DNA from 2 places in the Bacillus sp. NP247 genome. Region 2 is predicted to be linked to the other one. Evidence: riboswitches for the same ligand, from Rfam matches in the RefSeq annotation. Region 2 holds a riboswitch; the other holds the start of a gene.
The links. A riboswitch is a leader RNA that binds a small molecule or an ion and turns the genes downstream of it on or off. The one in region 2 is predicted to bind S-adenosylmethionine.
Positions count from the first base shown of each region.

Region 1: another riboswitch for S-adenosylmethionine. It lies ahead of KPL75_RS15060 (MetQ/NlpA family ABC transporter substrate-binding protein); the one in region 2 lies ahead of KPL75_RS15895 (methionine ABC transporter ATP-binding protein).

Region 1 is NZ_CP076653.1:2,844,054-2,851,659, forward strand. Features, by position in the region: gene KPL75_RS15050 (methionine ABC transporter permease) at 1-418, opposite strand, end outside; gene KPL75_RS15055 (methionine ABC transporter ATP-binding protein) at 393-1,433, opposite strand; gene KPL75_RS15060 (MetQ/NlpA family ABC transporter substrate-binding protein) at 1,446-2,258, opposite strand; SAM riboswitch class I at 2,344-2,457, opposite strand; gene KPL75_RS15065 (NAD(P)-dependent alcohol dehydrogenase) at 2,538-3,446, opposite strand; gene KPL75_RS15070 (FAD-binding oxidoreductase) at 3,647-5,083, shown strand; gene KPL75_RS15075 (MFS transporter) at 5,080-5,613, shown strand; gene KPL75_RS15080 (DUF3981 domain-containing protein) at 5,692-7,410, shown strand; gene KPL75_RS15085 (multidrug effflux MFS transporter) at 7,529-7,606, shown strand, end outside.
Region 2 is NZ_CP076653.1:3,006,310-3,013,915, forward strand. Features, by position in the region: gene ligA (NAD-dependent DNA ligase LigA) at 1-542, shown strand, start outside; gene KPL75_RS15875 (CamS family sex pheromone protein) at 559-1,755, shown strand; gene KPL75_RS15880 (TSUP family transporter) at 1,850-2,620, shown strand; gene pruA (L-glutamate gamma-semialdehyde dehydrogenase) at 2,774-4,321, shown strand; gene KPL75_RS15890 (cysteine hydrolase family protein) at 4,645-5,190, opposite strand; SAM riboswitch class I at 5,432-5,537, shown strand; gene KPL75_RS15895 (methionine ABC transporter ATP-binding protein) at 5,662-6,681, shown strand; gene KPL75_RS15900 (methionine ABC transporter permease) at 6,671-7,336, shown strand; gene KPL75_RS15905 (MetQ/NlpA family ABC transporter substrate-binding protein) at 7,358-7,606, shown strand, end outside.

The DNA.
Region 1 (7,606 bases), 160 kb from region 2:
AAATGATTTTTATAGTAGAAACTCCCATCGCTTGATATGCTTCAATGACGCCACGATCCACTTCTAATAAAGCTGTTTCCATTAAACGTGCAATATAAGGTGCTGTGAATACGACAAGCGGTACGATAACACCTTGTACGCCAATTGATGTCCCCATTAGAAACTTTGTAAAAGGTAAAATGAAGAATAATAGAATGATAAATGGAAGAGAGCGAATGACATTAATAACTGTATTAAGAATAGGATAGATAATTTTATTTTCTCGCTGTCCACCAGGTCTCGTTAAAACAAGTGTGACACCAAGTGGTAATGCAATAAGGATAGAGATAAGTAATGAAATAGATGTCATTTGAAATGTTTGAATGGTTGCTTCCCATATTACGTTACCCCACTCATCCAAAAAGGACTTGTTTCCCATAATCTGTTCTACCTCCTTCTACGATGATTCCTTGCTCTTGTAAAAATGATAAAGCACGGTTTACTTCATTTTTGTCACCTTGCATATGAACGACCAGTTTCCCATATGCCTCATGTTTTAATTGCGTAATATTGCCTGATAAAATATTAGGATATACCTGAAAACGTTTTGTAGCGACAGCTAACGCTGGTTCTCCTGAAGCGGTTCCTATAAATGAAAGTGTTACGATTTCTCCAGTACTTTGTAGCTCTTTCTGTACCTCTTCTGGAATTTTAGCTGCAAATGCGCTATTTACAAATTTCTTCGTTGTTACATGTTGTGGGTTTGTAAAAATATCTTTTACGGTTCCACTTTCGACTACCGCCCCATGTTCCATAACGGCAACGTGGTCACAAATACGCTGGATGACATTCATTTCGTGTGTAATTAGTAAAATCGTGATTCCAATTTCTTTATTGATTTTTAATAACAAATCAAGAATAGAATCGGTCGTTTCCGGATCTAATGCGCTCGTTGCTTCATCACTTAATAACACTTCAGGCTCATGAGATAGTGCGCGAGCGATCGCTACACGTTGTTTTTGACCACCAGATAATTCACTTGGATAGGCGTCTTTTTTATTAAAGAGATCAACAATGCGTAGATACTTTTCTACCCTTTTTTCAATTTCATCTTTGGGAAGACCAGATAGACGTAAGGGTAGTGCGATGTTTTCGTAAACGGTAACGGTTTTAAGCAAATTGAATCCTTGAAAAATCATGCCGATTTTTTGCCTCGCTTTTGCGAGTTCTTTTGTTGATAAGGTTGTTAAATCCTGTTCGTTTATAATGATATTTCCTGTTGTTGGTTTTTCTAATAAATTTACACAACGAATTAATGTACTTTTACCAGCGCCGCTATATCCGATGATTCCAAATACTTCGCCCTTTTTTACTTTAAGGGAAGTTGGTTTAAGGGCCTCAACATTCCCTTTTTTTGTTGTAAATACTTTGGAGACGTTTTTTAATTCAATCATTATAGTCAGCTCCTACCAAGACGGTAAAACAGAACCATCAAATTTTTTCTCAATGAAATCCTTTACTTCTTGAGATTGATAAGCTTTCTTCAATTTATTTACAACTGCATCATCTTTATTTTCAGTACGAACAACGACCCAGTTCACATAGGGTGAATCTTTTCCTTCGCGGAAAATAGAATCTTTCGCTGGACTTAATTTTGCGCCTAATGCAAAGTTTGTATTAATCGCAGCCGCTTTCACTTCACTTAGCTGCGTTGGTAATTGAGATGCCTCTAATTCAACAATCTTTAAATTTTTCGGATTTTCAATTACATCTTTTGCAGTCGCTTTTTCCGTAGCCTTTGGATCAACTTTTAAAACTCCTGCTTTTTCAAATAGCTTTAAAGCACGAAGCTCATTTGTTGGATCGTTTGGGACAGCAATTGCGTCGCCCTCTTTTAATTCTTTTACATCTTTTAAGCTTTTAGAATATACACCCATAGGGAATGTTACTGTGGAAAATACTTCAGTTAATTTCATATTACGTTCAGCTTTAAATACGTCTAAATAAGATTTAGTTTGATAGCTATTTACATCGAGGCTTTTTTCATCTAAAGATACGTTTGGTGCTACATAATCATTAAATACCTTTACGTCGATTTGGAGACCATCTTTTGCTGCAACTTCTTTCACCTTTTCAAAAATTTGTTCATGCGGTCCGCCTGTTACACCAACGGTAATCTTTTTCTCATCTAATACTTTTACCTCTTTATCAGAATTAGCACCACATGCGCTTAACAATAATACAGCTCCACTTACAATACTTAATAATATCTTTTTCATTTATAGTTCCTCCTTAATATGCGTTCCAAAATAAAAAGCACCTCTCAAAAATAAGAGAGGTGCCGAATAGACGAAATAGGTTCCTCTCTCATCTTCCAAAACGAAAATCGTTCTGCAGGAATTAGCACCTTAGCTTATACGTTATAAGCTCGGTTGCCGGGCATCATCGGGCCAGTCCCTCCGCCACTCTTGATAAGAGTATGTGTATGTAGTTTTTAAATATGGTACTAATAGTAAATCTTACAAAAAGAATTGTCAATGTTATTTTCTGAATATATTTTATTTTAAGGTAATGGAAACATTACCTTTTTTATGTCCGGTCTCTACGTACGTATGGGCTTCTGAAATTTCTTCTAATCGGTAAGTTCTATCAATAACAGGTTTTAGCTTTTCTGTTTCAGCTAGTTGTTTTAATAGACTCATATCGTCTTTGCTGACCTTTGCGATTGTGCCATTAACAGATACGTATTTTCCATTAGGCGTTAATGCTTTTTCACAAAGGGATTTTTTATACTTTCCAACTGCATCAAATATTATATCGTAGCACTCGCCTCGTTCAGTAAAATCTTCTTTCGTATAATCAATTGCTTTATCAGCCCCTAAAGATTTCACTAGCTCAAAATTTGAATTACTACAAACAGCTGTAACAGTCGTGCCAAAATAGTTAGCAAGTTGCACAGCAGCGGTACCTACTGATCCGGAAGCGCCATATATAAGTACTTGTTGTCCCTTTTTTATGTGCCCTTTTCTCAGAAAATGTAATGCTGAAGTTCCGCCGAAAGGAATAACTGCCGCTTCTTCATACGTCACATTGGTAGGTTTTAATGCTATCAATCCACTTTCATGTACGCATGCGTATTCAGCATAGCCACCAACGTTAAGTCCTGTTAATGCAAAGATGGAATCTCCCTTTTTGAATTGAGTCACATCTGTTCCTATTTCTTCAACCTCTCCAGCTAATTCTACTCCCAGTATAGGTTTTCTCGGTTTTCTAAGTCCTAATACAAGTCGTATAGGAATCCAAAATAAAAGTGGACTAGTAAAGCTTCGCATTCTACAATCGCCAGTTGTTACACTTGTTGCGTGAATCTTAACTAATACTTCATTCTTTTTAGGAGTAGGTTTCTTTACGTCTTGAAGCTTGAGAACGTTAGGTGGCCCGTATTTTGTGCAAATAATTGCTTTCATAGCAACCTCCTGAATTAAGTTATTTTCCTCTACATCATATTTAAATGTTTTTTAAATCATGCGTATAGTTTCGCTTCATAATAAGTAAAAGAAAGATAGTTCTTTTTTACAGTGTAGTATTTTCCTTTTAAGAAAGTAGGTACAATAAGCATAGAGAGAAGTACTAGTGAGATTAGAATTTCAAACGAGGAGAGTGCCATTTGAAAAAAAGAAAAATAGCGGTTGTAATTGTAGCGTATACAGTGTTGCTCACAACATCTATATATGTATACAAAGAGCAACTGGATCATCCTATTATGAGTGATGTAGGAAAGTTGCTTCCAACGAAAATTAAACGTATTGAAGATGCTGAGGATGAGGGCTCATTAAAAAAGCTAGTGCAAGATGCAAATGTTTCTGGAGAGAAGATTTCGATTGCAGGTATGCAACATAGCCAAGGCGGACAGACGTATTATCCGAACGGTACGATGCTTGATATGAAAGGATATAACAAAATATTAGAGTTTGATCCGGAGAAGAAGAGGATTAGGGTACAAAGTGGTGTCACATGGAATGGCATTCAAAAGAAAATCAATCCATATGGTCTTGCAGTTCAAGTGATGCAATCTCAAAATATTTTTACTGTTGGTGGTTCATTAAGTGTAAATGTGCATGGGCGTGATATTCGTCATGAAGCATTGATTGATACAGTAGAGTCGTTCAGATTGTTAATGGCAGATGGTACAGTACGTGATGTAAGTAGAGAAGAAAATGCTGACTTGTTTCCGTATGTAATTGGGGGATATGGATTGTTTGGTGTGATTTTAGATGTGACGCTGCAGTTAACAAACGATGAATTGTATGAAACTCATACGAAAGTACTAGATTATAAAGAATACTCTTCATACTTTAAGAATAAAGTGCGAAGGGATGAGAATATACGTATGCATTTAGCACGTATTTCTGTTGCCCCAAATTCATTTTTAAAAGAGATGTATGTGACAGATTATGTACTGGCAGAAGATCAACAGAAGTTGAAAGAGTACAGCAAATTAAAAGAAGAAAATATTATAGCTGCGCCGAAATTCTTACTTGGGTTATCACGTTATAGTGACTGGGGAAAGGGCGCATTTTGGGATATACAAAGAAGTTATTTTGAACGTACAGATGGTAAGTACGAAACGCGAAATAACGTAATGAGATCTGATAGTGCTTTTATGGAATACGATAATCCAAACTTGACCGAAGTTTTACAAGAGTACTTTGTACCGATAGATGGTTTTGCAGAGTATATAGATGATTTGCGAAGTGTTTTAAATGAAGAGGAATTAAACCTTCTTAACATTACAATCCGCTATGTAGAAAAGAATGAGAATGCGGTGCTATCTTATGCGAAAGATGATATGTTTGCGCTTGTGCTTCTAATTAATCAAGGGCGTTCTGAGGATGAAATAAAGAAAACAAAAGTGGTCATTCAAAAGATGATTGATGTTACGTTAAAGCATAATGGAAGTTATTATTTACCGTATTATTCTTATCCGGCAAAGGAGCAACTAAAGAAAGCATATCCTCGTATAGAAGAATTCCTTCAGAAGAAGAAGGAAGTAGACCCAGAGGAAAGGTTTGTGAATTTATTTTATAAGGAGTATAGCAAATGACATATAGAAGATTTGTAGCGTCACAAAGCATTATTATGATGGCGGGAAGTATGGTATTTCCTTTTTACATTCTATTGCTTCGAAATGTTGGGAATAGCTTCTCGCAATTTGGCTGGGCGTACGGTTTATTTGCCTTAACTTCAGCTCTAGTATATCCGTTAGTTGGAAGAACTTCTGATAGGATAGGTGATAGAAAGTTATTAATTATATACGCATGGTCCATGGCTATATTAATGCTTTGTTTCCCTATTGCAACAGAGGTTTGGCATGTATATATTCTCCAAATTTTAATGGGTATTTTAGGTGCTGTGCAGCGTAATACGGAGAAGACATCGTTAGCACGAAAGGTAGAACAGAAAAAAGCTGGTTATGAAATTGGAAAATATCATGTGTGGACATCGGTTGGAGGAGCAGTAGCGGTTATTGCAACGGGATATTTAGTAGATTTCTTTACGATTGGCACCATTTTTTATATAGCATCTATTTTATATGCAGTGAGTGGAATTGTATTAAGTAGCAAAAAAATATAATCATACCCATTTTTACCTGATTACCCTTTATTTGTTATACTTATGGAGAAGACAAAAGAAAAGGGGACATTGCCTTTGATGAAATTTATAGTTTTAGCTATTCTCACTTTGTTTTTGATTCCATGGACTAGAAGCGGTAATAAAATTCGCGCGGTGGATAAAGGAGGAAATGAGAAAGTTGTAAAGGGTAAGAAATCATCTATTTTAGTTATTCCTGTTTTATTTTGGATAGGTATTGCAATCTATGAATATTTTTGGCTAATTGATGATCGAGCAGATTCTATTCTTACTCATTATTCTGTTGCAGTAGCGATTTTAATTGGGCTTGTTTTATTTTCACAAGAGCAGGTAGGGAAATTAGAAGGTATGTTAAAAGGACTTCTAATGTTTGTTTTACTCGCAAGTTACGGCTATTTTGGTTATTTGCACGATATAGTAATCTCGCAAAAGAAATATGATTCAGTCGTGAAGGTAGAGAAAGATATTTCAGAGCCATTTACTGAAAATGATCAACCGTTTACAGTTCCGCCTAAAACAGCGGAAAATAAAATGAAAAAGGTATTTGGTGATATTCCGAAAGTAGCTTATTTTGAGCTAGGGGAATTAACGCCACAAATGGTAAATGGTGAAGCCTTGTATGTAGCACCGATAGAAGTTTCGGGATTTTTTAAAGCACGTAAAGCGGAAACAATTCCAGGTTACGTAACAATGTCAGGTACAAATCCTGATGCGGAAGCGAAATTACATCTTGGATATAAAATGAAGTATGTACCAAGCATGTTTTTCGGTAATAAATTAGAACGTGTCGTTCGAAAAGCAGAGCCAGATTTAGTTTTTAAAGGGAAACCAAAATTTGAAGTTGATGATAAAGGAAAACCGTATTATACAATGACATACGGTGAGTTTATTTCAGGAAGATCAGGGTTTGAAGTAGAAGGCGTTGTCGTTGTTGATGCACAAACAGGTGATGTGAAACGATATGATAAAGGGAATGCACCTAAATTCGTTGATGGTGTATTAAATCATGAAACAGCATCTACGTTAAATACGTACTTCGGAAAATACATTCACGGATTTTGGAATACGAAATTCTCACAAACTGACATGAAGATTCCGACTGAGTGGGGGACGAAGGAAGGCGTTACGCCAATCTTCGGAAAGGATGGTAAACTGTATTACTTTACAGACTTTACCTCTCCGAAAGAAGGAGTAGATTCTGCCCTAGGTTACTCATTAGTTGATGCACGGACAGGAAAGTTGTATTACTATAACGGAAAAGAAGTGAAGGGAATTATGGACGGTTCGGCTGCTACAGAAGTAGTGGATAATTCCTTTAAGAGAGAGAAATGGCATGGAACAATGCCGGTTATTTATAACGTATATGGTAAACCTTCTTGGATTGTACCGGTTATTGATGACGGGGGATTAGTACGTGCTCATACTGTTATATATGCTTCTAATGCAAAAGTGTTTGCAACAGGTTCAACGCAAAAAGAAGCACTTGAGAATTATAAAAATGCGCTGAGCGGAAGTGGTGATTCATTTAGACCGACTTCAAATGGGAAAGAAGCGCAAAAAGAAGGTACTGTACAACGTGTGTATAAAGAAAAATCAGGTGAAAATACGATTGTGTACGTACTATTAGAAAACGAGCAAAAAGTATTCATGGTACCGGCGAAGAAATTCCCATATGCAATGTTTACAGAAGTAGGAGATCCAATTCAAATCACATATTTAGACACAGGAGAAATGATGGCATCTGTATCTAAATTTGCAAATAGTAATTTAAAAAAGTAAAGCGGTAGAGATTCTATCGCTTTTTTTTACATTATTAAACAGGGAAATACGGTATACTTGACGTATATTTATGTTGTAACTATAATTGTTACGATTAGATTTTTATATGAAAGGGTGAATGAAAAAAGTGAATGGAGTTAATCACGAAGTATATAAACCTGTAAAGACAAACAGGTTATGGATGATTCTTGTATTA
Region 2 (7,606 bases):
CAAATTTAGTACAAGCGATTGAGAATTCTAAGGAAAACTCATTAGAGCGATTATTATTCGGTCTTGGTATTCGCCACGTCGGTGCGAAAGCCGCACGTACATTTGCTGAGCATTTCGAAACGATGGATGAGCTTGTGAAAGCAACGGAAGAAGAACTAAAAACAATTAACGAAATTGGTGGAAAAATGGCTCAATCCGTTGTAACGTATTTCGATAATGAAGATGTATTAGAGCTATTACAACAATTTAAAGAGTATGGCGTGAACATGGCATACAAAGGTATAAAAATTGCTGATTTACAAAATGTTGAATCGTACTTCGCAGGAAAAACTGTCGTCTTAACAGGGAAATTAGAAGTTATGGGCCGCAGTGAAGCGAAGAAGAAGATTGAGGCATTAGGTGGAAAAGTAACAGGAAGTGTTAGTAAAAGTACGGATTTAGTTGTTGCTGGTGAAGCTGCTGGTTCGAAATTAGCGCAAGCAGAGAAGCACAATGTTGAAGTTTGGAATGAAGAGAGGTTCTTACAAGAGCTGAATAAGTAAGAGGTGCAAACTTACGATGAAAAAAATAGCGTTAGCGGTATTAAGTCTTAGCCTACTTGTAAGTGGGTGTAGCATGGGTTCCAACAAAGATGAAAAAACAGTTGAGAAATCGGGGAAAGCGAAAGAACAAGCGGTTATCCCGAAATATTCCATTTCGGATGAATATTATAAGACAACGGTTCCATTTGATCCAGGTGAGGCACGTGGTTTAGTTGTACAAGGTTTAAACAGTCGTCTAGATATAGATGAGTTTGAAACTGGATTAATGCGCATTGCGAAAGAATCATTTAGCACGAAAGATTATTTCTTTAAAGGCGGAAATGTTCTAGATGCTCAAAATATACAAATGCTTGTAAAAAGAAAGCGTACAGATGCTGAACAAAAAGAGCTAGAGGACAAGTTGAAAAAAGATGCAGTTAAATTTCCGAATATAGGGTTGAATCCAGCCTTAAGTGAAGGATCAGAATCGCTAGAAGTAAAGAATAAAAAAAATCCAATGTATATCTCAAATATTTTAGAGCATGATTACTACGTACAAAAAGGTGAGAACAATGCTGAACGTGGTGGCATTGTAGTTGGATTAGCGATGAATTCTGTTCAATATTATGAGGAAGAGCATGGTTATCCGCGTGAGGCTGCAATTCCAGATGAAAAAATGTTAGCTGAAGGGAAAAGGATGGCACAAGAAATCTTGAAAGTAATGCAGCAAAAAAAGCCTGAAATAAAAAATATTCCGGTTACATTTGCAATTTATCGTCAAGGTCCAAAGTCTTCGCTTGTTCCAGGGAATTTTGTTTCTTATGCTAAGGTAGAAAAAGGTAGTGAAACGGTTGAGGACTGGAAACCAATCAATGAGAAATATTACTTGTTCCCGTCTGAACAAGCAAAAGCAGATAATAAGCGTCAAGATCTTGCAGGAGTGGCAAACTTTAAAGTGAAATTAAGCGAGTATTTCCAAGGTGATTATACAGCTGTTATCGGTACTGGAATGTATAAAGACGATGAATTAAAAGAAATGAAACTTGATATTCCTGTCCAGTTTAATGGGAAAGCGGAAATAATTGGTTTTACGCAATATGTAGCGGGGCTTGTTATGGAATACTTCCCGAATTATATGAAAGTACAAGTAACGATTAAATCTGTAGAAGGTCCAGAAGCTATTATTATACGTGAAGCGAAGCAAGATGAGCCGTTTGTGAAAATTTTAGATTAAATATGAGAGCTGTTCCTTTATGGAACAGCTTTTTTTCTTGAGGAATTTTGTTATAATTTAAAATGTTATAAATAAAGGGGTAAGGGGAAAAGTTATGGATGAACTAAGCTTTCAAGTCATTATTTTATTAATTGCATTTGGATTTTTAGCGGCTTTCATTGACTCGGTTGTTGGAGGGGGAGGGTTAATTTCGCTTCCTGCACTTATGTTTGTTGGCTTATCACCAGCTTCGGCAATCGCAACGAATAAATTAGCTGCAACAATGGGGACGTTTACGAGTGCAATTTATTTTATTCGATCCGGAAAGGTTGATTTTAAAATTGTAGGAAAGTTAATCCCGTTAACTATTATTGGAGCGATCGCAGGTGCTTTAGTAGTAAAGTTTATTCCGCCTGATATTTTGCGGCCACTAGTGCTCGTAATGTTGGTTTTTATTGCCATTTATATTATTGCGAAAAAAGATTGGGGAAGTGCATCTACCTATAAAAAGATGACAAAAGGAAAAACATTAATGTTTTTCTTTGTTATTTTAATGATAGGGTTTTATGATGGTTTTTTTGGACCAGGGACAGGATCCTTTTTAATTTTTGCATTTTTATTAATTGGTTTGGATTTTATTCAAGCGGCAGCATCTGGAAAACTTTTGAACTTCGTTAGTAATATCGTATCTTTAATTACTTTTTTATTTTTAGATGTGATTCATTTTGAATACGGTATAATTATGGGATTATCAATGATTTTAGGTGCTTATTTTGGATCGAAGTTTGCGGTTCAAAAAGGTGTTGGATATGTAAGGACTTTATTTTTATTAGTTACTATTTTATTAATCGGGAAAAATGTTTTGGAATATACTCATATTTTGTAGATTCATACGTATGTATGAATCTCTTTTTTTTATTATATTTTAAAAATTTATTAATTTTTAAAATATAAGTCTAGGAATATTTGAATAAATCTAAATTATCGTGTAGAATAATGTTGTAAAATGTAAACGTTTTTCTAAGGGGAGGCTAAAAAGATGGTAGTAGCATACAAACATGAGCCATTTACAGATTTTTCAGTAGAGGCTAACAAATTAGCGTTTGAAGAGGGTTTAAAGAAAGTAGAATCTTATCTTGGACAAGACTATCCATTAATTATCGGGGGAGAAAAAATCACTACAGAAGACAAAATTGTTTCTGTAAACCCTGCAAATAAAGAGGAACTTGTTGGTCGCGTTTCAAAAGCAAGCCGTGAATTAGCTGAAAAAGCAATGCAAGTAGCGGATGAAACATTCCAAACTTGGAGAAAGTCAAAACCAGAAATGCGTGCAGACATTTTATTCCGTGCTGCAGCAATCGTTCGTCGTAGAAAACATGAGTTCTCTGCTATTCTTGTAAAAGAAGCAGGTAAACCATGGAATGAGGCAGATGCTGATACAGCAGAAGCAATCGATTTTATGGAATATTATGCTCGTCAAATGTTAAAATTAAAAGACGGTATGCCAGTAGAAAGCCGTCCAATTGAATATAATCGTTTCTCTTACATTCCATTAGGAGTAGGTGTTATCATTTCTCCTTGGAACTTCCCATTCGCAATTATGGCAGGTATGACAACAGCTGCTGTAGTTTCTGGTAACACAGTATTACTAAAACCAGCTAGTACAACTCCTGTAGTAGCAGCGAAATTTATGGAAGTATTAGAAGAAGCTGGTTTACCAGCTGGCGTAGTAAACTTCGTTCCAGGTAATGGTTCTGAAGTTGGTGACTACTTAGTAGATCACCCTCGTACACGTTTCGTTAGCTTCACTGGATCTCGCGATGTAGGTATTCGTATTTATGAGCGTGCAGCAAAAGTAAACCCAGGACAAATTTGGTTAAAACGTGTTATCGCTGAAATGGGCGGTAAAGATACAATCGTTGTTGATAAAGAAGCAGATCTTGAGTTAGCAGCTAAATCTATCGTTGCATCAGCATTCGGATTCTCAGGACAAAAATGTTCTGCATGTTCTCGTGCAGTAATCCATGAAGATGTATATGATCACGTATTAAATCGTGCTGTTGAATTAACAAAAGAATTAACAGTAGGTAACCCAGATGCAAAAGATATCAACATGGGACCTGTTAATGACCAAGCTGCATTCGATAAAGTAATGAGCTATGTTGCAATTGGTAAAGAAGAAGGTAAAATCGTATCAGGTGGCGAAGGAGACGATTCTAAAGGCTGGTTCATCCAACCAACAATCGTTGCTGACGTTGCAGAAGATGCTCGTTTAATGAAAGAAGAAATCTTCGGACCGGTAGTAGCATTCTGTAAAGCAAAAGACTTCGATCATGCACTTGCAATTGCAAACAATACAGAATACGGTTTAACGGGAGCAGTTGTTACTAACAACCGTGACCATATTGAAAAAGCACGTGAAGACTTCCACGTAGGTAACTTATACTTCAACCGTGGATGTACTGGTGCAATCGTAGGTTACCAACCATTCGGTGGCTTTAACATGTCTGGTACAGACTCTAAAGCTGGTGGCCCTGATTACTTAGCACTTCACATGCAAGCAAAAACTACTTCTGAAACTTTATAAGAAATAGTAGAAGAGATCTTCACAGTCTGTGAAGATCTCTTCTTTTTGAGAAACTCTCTATAATAGAAGCTAGTTAATTTGAACTGGTAAATATTTACCGAATATTTACCAAACATTACCATGTGTTATTTAAAACTAACTAAACCCTATTAATATCGGGATAAACATGAAAATAGAAACAAAACAACGAGAAAAATTGACTTATTAGTCATATTTTTTAGTATTTATTTTGAGGATTTCCTGTATAATACAATTTGAAAGAAAATCTATGGTTAGACAAAAAAACACTCCTTTCGGTTTTGCTCACTGAAAGGAGTGTTTTTTTAGGTCGCTAAAAATTCTTCTGTGCTCATTATATTTGCGTATACTCCATTTAAACTCGCCAAAATTGTATTATGAATATAAACAGCTGGTATAGTAGCATTCTTAAATGAAAGATCCTTTGTAGCACAAGCATCATGTATAACGGTACAATGAAAGCCAAAATCAAAAGCAGCCCTTACCGTAGCATCAATACACATATGAGTCATCATCCCGCATATGACGATGTGTTCAATGTCTAAACGTTGTAATTGTTCTAAAAGATTAGTTTCTCGGAAGCTATTTGGATAATGTTTGAGTATAACAGTTTCTTCTCTAAGCGGACGGACATTCTCGTGAATATGGACACCTTCTGTATTGGGTAGGAAAAAAGTAGCGCTATCTTTTATAGCTACATGCTGGATATGAAAAATAGGTTCGTTTCTAATTCTAAAATGTTGTAGTAGCTGACTAGCATATTCACTTGCTTCTACTGGATTACGTAATTCCATCTTTCCATTTGGAAAATAATCATTTTGGATATCAACGAGTAATAGAGCTGTTTTCATATATTCACCTTCCTCTGATTTCATATTCAAATAATAGTATTCAATTCATAGAAAAAATACTCCTTTTAAAAAATATGAGGGAGAAGAATTTTACATAACTTTAAAGATTACTATTTTATTATGAATTTTTATTTGAAAATTTTAATAAAGAAATAATTAATATTTTTCTAAAAAATGTATTGACTCTCACTATTCTGAGTTCTATAATGAGAATTAATTAAATAACAATTAAATCGATACACTCTTATCCAGAGAGGTGGAGGGACTGGCCCTACGATACCTCAGCAACGGGTTTTTTAATACCGTGCTAATTCCAGCAAGCCTAAAACAGGCTTGGAAGATGAGAAGATGTGAACGAGTACATATTAGTGCTCTCCTTCTTATCTTTTATTACTGATAAGAAGGGGAGCACTTTTTATTTTACCTCGAAAGCTCTACTTCAAGTTTTTACAGCATATAGGAGGGAAGAAAATGATTTCTTTTAACAACGTAAGTAAAGTATATGAATCAGGCGGACAATCCGTTCATGCCGTGGAGGATGTAACGTTGTCAGTTGAAAAAGGCGAAATTTTTGGCATTATTGGATTTAGTGGTGCTGGAAAGAGTACGTTATTACGTCTAGTAAACATGTTAGAAAGGCCAACTGCGGGAACGATTTCAATAGATGATAGAGATATTACATCATTAACAACAAAAGAATTAAGAAAGCTAAGACAAAGAATTGGAATGATTTTTCAAAGCTTTAATTTATTTAATTCAAGAACTGTATTTGGAAATATTGCGTATCCATTAAAGTTAGCGAAATTGCCAAAGGATGAAATAAAAGAAAGAGTGAATGAATTACTAAAATTTGTTGGCCTAGAAGATAAAGCGAACTATTATCCAGAACAGTTATCAGGCGGACAAAAGCAACGCGTTGGGATTGCAAGGGCGCTTGCGACATCACCGGACATTCTCATATGTGATGAGGCAACATCAGCTTTAGATCCGGAAACAACAACAGAGATTTTAAATTTATTAAAGAAAGTAAATAGAGAGTACAATTTAACGATTCTTCTTATTACACATGAAATGCACGTTGTGAAAGAAATTTGTCACCGTGTAGCCGTTATGGAAAAAGGAAAAGTAATTGAAGAAGGAAAACTGTTTGACGTTTTCACTCAACCAAAAACAAAGACAACTCAAAATTTTGTACGCTCTGTTATTAATGATCACTTACCAGAAAGCGTGCTAGCGAAAATTCAAAACGGAGGTCAGATTTATCGCTTAACGTTTACTGGTGAGGAGACAGGACAGCCTGTACTATCATATATTGCGAAAAATTATAACGTTGATGTAAATGTTCTTTACGGAAATATTATTGAACTTCAAAATGTTTTATTTGGAAATCTTCTAGTAGAACTACAAGGTGAACAAAGAGAGATTCAAAAAGCACTACAACATCTAAGATTGCAAGTGCAGCTTAGGGAGGTGGAAGCTCATGCGAGTTGATTGGAGTATATTTTGGCCTCGCATATTAGATGCGACGGGGGATACCCTCTTAATGGTAATTGTAACCCTTATATTCGCTACAATTCTTGGTATACCTCTAGGTTTACTATTATATGTGACGCGGAAAGGGAACTTTTTAGAAAATAAATGGGTCTTTTCTATTCTTAATATCATAATTAATACAATTCGTCCGGTTCCATTCATTATCTTTTTAGTAGCTTTAAGTCCAATAACAAGAAGTGTTATCGGAACTACAATCGGAACGGCAGCAGCAATCTTTCCAATGACGTTAGTCGCCTCAATTGGTATTGCTAGAATGGTTGAAACAAACCTTGTTTCTGTTCCGAAAGGGGTAATTGAAGCAGCACAAGCAATGGGCGCTTCACCATTTAGAATTGTTTTTGAAATCCTCGTGCCAGAAGCTTTAGCGCCATTAATCTTAGGTGTCACGTTTATGACAGTTGGTTTAATTGAATTTTCTGCAGTTGCTGGGCTTGTCGGTGGTGGCGGTCTTGGTGACTTAGCGATGACATATGGTTATCAACGCTTTGATACATCAGTTATGTTTGTAACGGTCGTTTTACTTATTATTCTTGTACAGGTAGCTCAAAATTTAGGAAACTACTTTGCGAAAGTCTTTTTACGCAGATCATAAAAAGGAAGAGGGGAAAAGAAAATGAAGAAAATTTTAGCATTTGCATTATCAGCGATTGTAGGAATTACAGCCTTAAGCGGCTGCTCAGGTGGAGACACAGGTGCAGGTGCGAAAGAGAAAGTAGTTCGCGTCGGTGTAACTGGAACAGATGGAGACGCTTGGGAAATTTTAAAGAAAAAAGCTGAAAAAGAAGGGATTAAAATTAAACTGGTTGAGTTCTCTGATTACACAACGCCAAATAAAGCGTTAGCTGATGGAGATATTGAACTA